Regions from separate parts of the Chamaesiphon sp. VAR_69_metabat_338 genome, predicted to be linked through region 1. Evidence: riboswitches for the same ligand, from Rfam matches in the RefSeq annotation. Region 1 holds a riboswitch; the other holds the start of a gene.
What was found. A riboswitch is a leader RNA that binds a small molecule or an ion and turns the genes downstream of it on or off. The one in region 1 is predicted to bind cobalamin.
Positions count from the first base shown of each region.

Region 2: it holds a riboswitch for cobalamin, as region 1 does, so the genes downstream of both, cobW (cobalamin biosynthesis protein CobW) here and cobG (precorrin-3B synthase) in region 1, are expected to answer to the same signal.

Region 1 is NZ_JANPGM010000545.1:2,276-4,481, forward strand. Features, by position in the region: gene cobG (precorrin-3B synthase) at 1-772, opposite strand, end outside; cobalamin riboswitch at 824-946, opposite strand; gene RMO84_RS15025 (hypothetical protein) at 1,248-1,457, shown strand; gene acs (acetate--CoA ligase) at 1,638-2,206, opposite strand, start outside.
Region 2 is NZ_JANPGM010000481.1:2,154-4,359, forward strand. Features, by position in the region: gene cobW (cobalamin biosynthesis protein CobW) at 1-1,069, opposite strand, end outside; cobalamin riboswitch at 1,099-1,248, opposite strand; gene RMO84_RS13305 (YdcF family protein) at 1,319-1,897, opposite strand; gene RMO84_RS13310 (biopolymer transporter ExbD) at 1,994-2,206, opposite strand, start outside.

The DNA.
Region 1 (2,206 bases):
CACACTGGTTTTTAAAAATAAAATGGCTGTAACCCCCAATCTCTCGTCGGACTAGTTCGCCAAACTCAGCCAAACCATAATAATGAATGACATCTCGCAATCGTGGTTTCCGGCGTGGATCGCCACCAATGATTTCTATACCCCGCCGATAAGTCTGCGCGATCGCGGCTAACATTGGCAGACACTCATCGGTGGTTAAATTGACCCCCACAGATTGCGGTGCTGTGCCGCGTTCGCCGATGCCCAGATGCAGACTAAATTCGCGTTGGCGTAGCCTCTCCAGCGGAGAATCGCTAATTGCCAAGAGCGTAAGATCGTTAGGTCGATCGATAATGCTAACGCTGCCACCACCATCAAAACCGACACTAAATTTATTCGATAATTCGCCCAATTCGGGATGAAGATCTAAGTATTCCAGCCAAGCATTTGCCAACGGACGCACATCGATAATTTCTCCCGCATCGATACCCGCCGTCGGACTGAGCATCACATTACGAATGCCATCGACAGCAGTGTTCTTTCCAGCCAATCCACATGCGGCTAATTGAGTTAATAAATCTCGATCTAAATCTTGTGCTAGCGATCGCAGTTGTAAGTTCGCGCGATTGGTAACTTGAATGTACTCTAACCCGATCGTTGCCAATAACTCGGCAATCGTCTGACATTGCACTGTATTCAATACACCGCCTGGAGTGCGCAACCGAGTCAACAAGCCATCACGCGCGATCGCAGGATGATAAATATCTGGGCAGATCGACCTTTCTACGGACACTGAATCTAACTCCTTCCCCATGCGACGCAAGGAAATAGTGAATGTAAGTACCGCCTCGGTACGCTCAAAGCACGGTATTCTGACTCGAAGCGTTTGCGCTTCATCACAGTTGCGGCACAGTCCTGGATTCGCACCAGACTTTCCCGATCCTTAAGCTTCACTAATCTAGCATGAGATGGGGATGTTTAGGTCTTAGGGAATAGTGGATAGGGAATAGGGAATAGTAAGAGAGTGGATAGTGGATCGCGATTAGAGGGTTTGGTAGCAAGCATCATTTCCCTTAGCTCTCCCAGTCCCCCAGTCCCCTCGTCCCTCCGATTGGAACAATCACTCGATCGACCCGTCAAGACATCTGTAATCCACATCTAGCTGGGTCGTATCGTTCGGAAATCTCCACCATCCAAAACCCTAAAATTGTGGAATTCGGGCTACAATTGGCTGGAGTGTGAGTAAGTATAAATAACTATCAAAAGATATGTCCCTCAGCCCCCTAACCTTAAATGCTAATCAAGCAGCCGTCGCCAGTCGCGCGGTTGGATCTGCTAATTCAGAGCACGAACAGCAAGTTGCTAAATTGATGAAGGCTCTATATCCAGCCGACAGACAAGAAAAATTTCTCGAACTTCAAGCCGAAGTTGACACATTGTTATGCCAGTTACAAGCACTGCAAAGAGTTCGTGCGTAATTTTGTAAATCGGAAGAATTTCCCGACCATTTAAAGTAACAATCTTTTAAATATCCAAAAACAGAGCGATCGAATATATTCGATCGCTCTTTTTGGTTAGTAGTTAATACAAGCAACCCGTAGACGCGGGTTGAGAGTGTTTATCTAAACGATATTCATCTTCTCAAAACTGTCGATCGACTAATCAGTACCTCGCAACTTATCCAAAACACTGCGATCTTCTAGTGTCGAAGTATCGCCAGTTACTTCCTTACCTGCCGCTAAATCGCGCAATAACCGCCGCATAATTTTACCCGATCGAGTCTTTGGTAGGGCATCGGTAAAGCGAATTTCACCAGGACGAGCGATCGCGCCAATTTCGATACTGACGTGTTTTTGCAACTCTTTTACTAAGCTAGCATCGCCGACAAAATTGCTATTCAAAGTTACAAAGGCGACGATTTCTTCACCCTTAATTTCATCCGGTTTGCCGACAATAGCGGCTTCTGCGACAGCAGGATGCGAGACGAGAGCGGATTCGAGTTCCATCGTGCCCAGACGGTGCCCAGAAACGTTGAGCACATCGTCAATCCGTCCCATTACCCAGAAGTAGCCATCGGCATCCTGCCGCGCGCCATCGCCAGCAAAATACATGTATTTGCCATCTACGGGGGGAATATGTTCCCAGTAAGTCTTGCGGAAACGTTCGTCATCGCCGTATACCGTTCGCATCATTCCCGGCCAAGGGTATTTTACCGCTAAGTAGCCGC
Region 2 (2,206 bases), on a different contig from region 1:
GATCGAGTTCTCTAGCTCCAGATGCACCATCGACAGCTAAAGCAGTCGAGATCGCGACAGGATCGATCGAGTGACCGATGAATACTAGTTTAGTCTGGCGACGCTCATCCGTGCGCCAAAGTCGATCGTAAAATTGCTCGAACCGATTGCCCACACCTTGAATGACTAAGCGCATCGGTTTATTCGGCACGGCGACGAAGCCTTTGATCCGATAGATTTCTTGTTCTTTAACCAAGAGTTCTAATTTTTGACGCAATTGTTCGGGGTTAAATTCGTAATCTAAAACCAAATGTGTCGAATCGATCTCATCGTCGTGATCGTGTTCTTCCTCCGTATCATGATGGCTGAGACGTTGTTCCAAATGGTCTTCCACTGCGGCATTCAATCCTAATATTGTCTCTACATCTACGATACCCCGATCGCTGGTAACTATTTTCACCGCGCGAGGTAGTTCTTGCTTAACTAGATCGATCGTTTGTTGATATTGTTCGGCAGTTACTAAATCGGCTTTATTCAAAATTACTAGATCCGCACAAGCTAACTGATCCTCAAATAACTCCTGTAAAGGTGTCTCGTGCTCTAGGTTTTCATCCTCCTGTCTGAGCGCATCTACAGCCGCCGGATCGCTCGCAAACCTGCCATGTGCTACGGCATCGCAATCTACTACCGTAATGACGGCATCTACCGTTGCTGCGGTCCGAATTTCTGGCCAGCGGAAGGCGGTAATTAGCGGCTTGGGCAGTGCCAAACCGGACGTTTCGATTAGAATGCAATCGATGTCATCGCGACGGGCGATTAGGGCTTGCATAGTGGGGAGAAATTCTTCCTGCACCGTGCAGCACAAACAACCATTGGTAAGTTCGACAATGTTGTTTGGTGATTCAACCTTATCATCGGGGCAAACTTGGCACGATCGCAACAACTCCCCATCGATACCTAGTTCCCCAAATTCATTGACAATCACCGCAATCCGCCGCCCTTGATTGTGGGTGAGTAAATGTCGGATCAGCGTGGTTTTGCCACTACCCAAGAATCCGGTAATGACGGTGACGGGAATTTTTTTTGCCATGTTAATTTAATTTGTGTGTCTCGCACAAATGGGACTATCTAAACTTCGGCGGGCATCCTGACTTGTCGATGCGTGGGTGCATCGGTTTACAGTTGCGGGACAGCGTTGGCTTCGCACCAAACTTTCCCCGTTACCTCTGCTGGCTGCTCCCCAGTAGAACCGAGTTCGGTCTTTTAGTTTACCGCAATTAATCCCTACATCGAGACTGTAGTAGACTTTGGGCACACATAATCGATCCAGTCGATCTATCTATGAGCGGAGGAGATAGCTAGCGTAGCCAAATACCTCTCTAGCGATCGAGTAAACATCTCTAATTTCAAAGAATTTTGCATGGGCAGCATAAACTTTCGTCACGCCCATCCGTTGTAAGATTGCCTTCGTGCGAGGAATGTGAAAATACTCGGAAATGACGATCGCGCTGTGCCACTGCCGATCGGTCATGATTTTGGATGTATTCTGGGCAGTTAAATAGGTATTATTGCCACCACTATCTACCACGATTTTGCTGCTGGGCAATCCTCGATCGACTAAATAGCGTTTCATCGCTGCTGCTTCATCCGTCCCATTGGCATCGATTCCACCACTGACGATCGCATTTTGAAATATACCTTGATGATAAAGCTCTACCGCTCGATCGAGTCGTGCCTGCAACCGAGGTGAGGGTCTACCACTAGGTGCGACATGATTGCCTAAGATTACCGCGACATCGGACTGGTGAATATTGTCATTTAATCCACTGACGGTAATCGCTACAGCGGATAAAGCAAATAACCCACCCGCTAATAGTGCCGTGAATCTGGCAATTTTGAAGAGTTTTTGACGTTTCATGCTGCAATCCGAATCTGCAATGGCTAACTACATTCAGAAGCGATCGGATTCTGAAAAACAGAGATGTAGATTAATTAGCGTTGGTGCGGTTGTAACTTACGGATAGAGCGACAGTTTGCGCTGAGTAGCGATCGCCAATTTTACACCAGGAATCTGACGCACTCGATCCATGATGCCCACTACGCGCCCATGCTCCACTCGCTCGTCGGCGTTGATGATAACCAGGGTTTGTCCTTCTGTCGCAATTAGTGTTTGAATCTTGGGGACGAGATTCACCAGATCGACTGACTGACGGTTGAGCGAGATCGC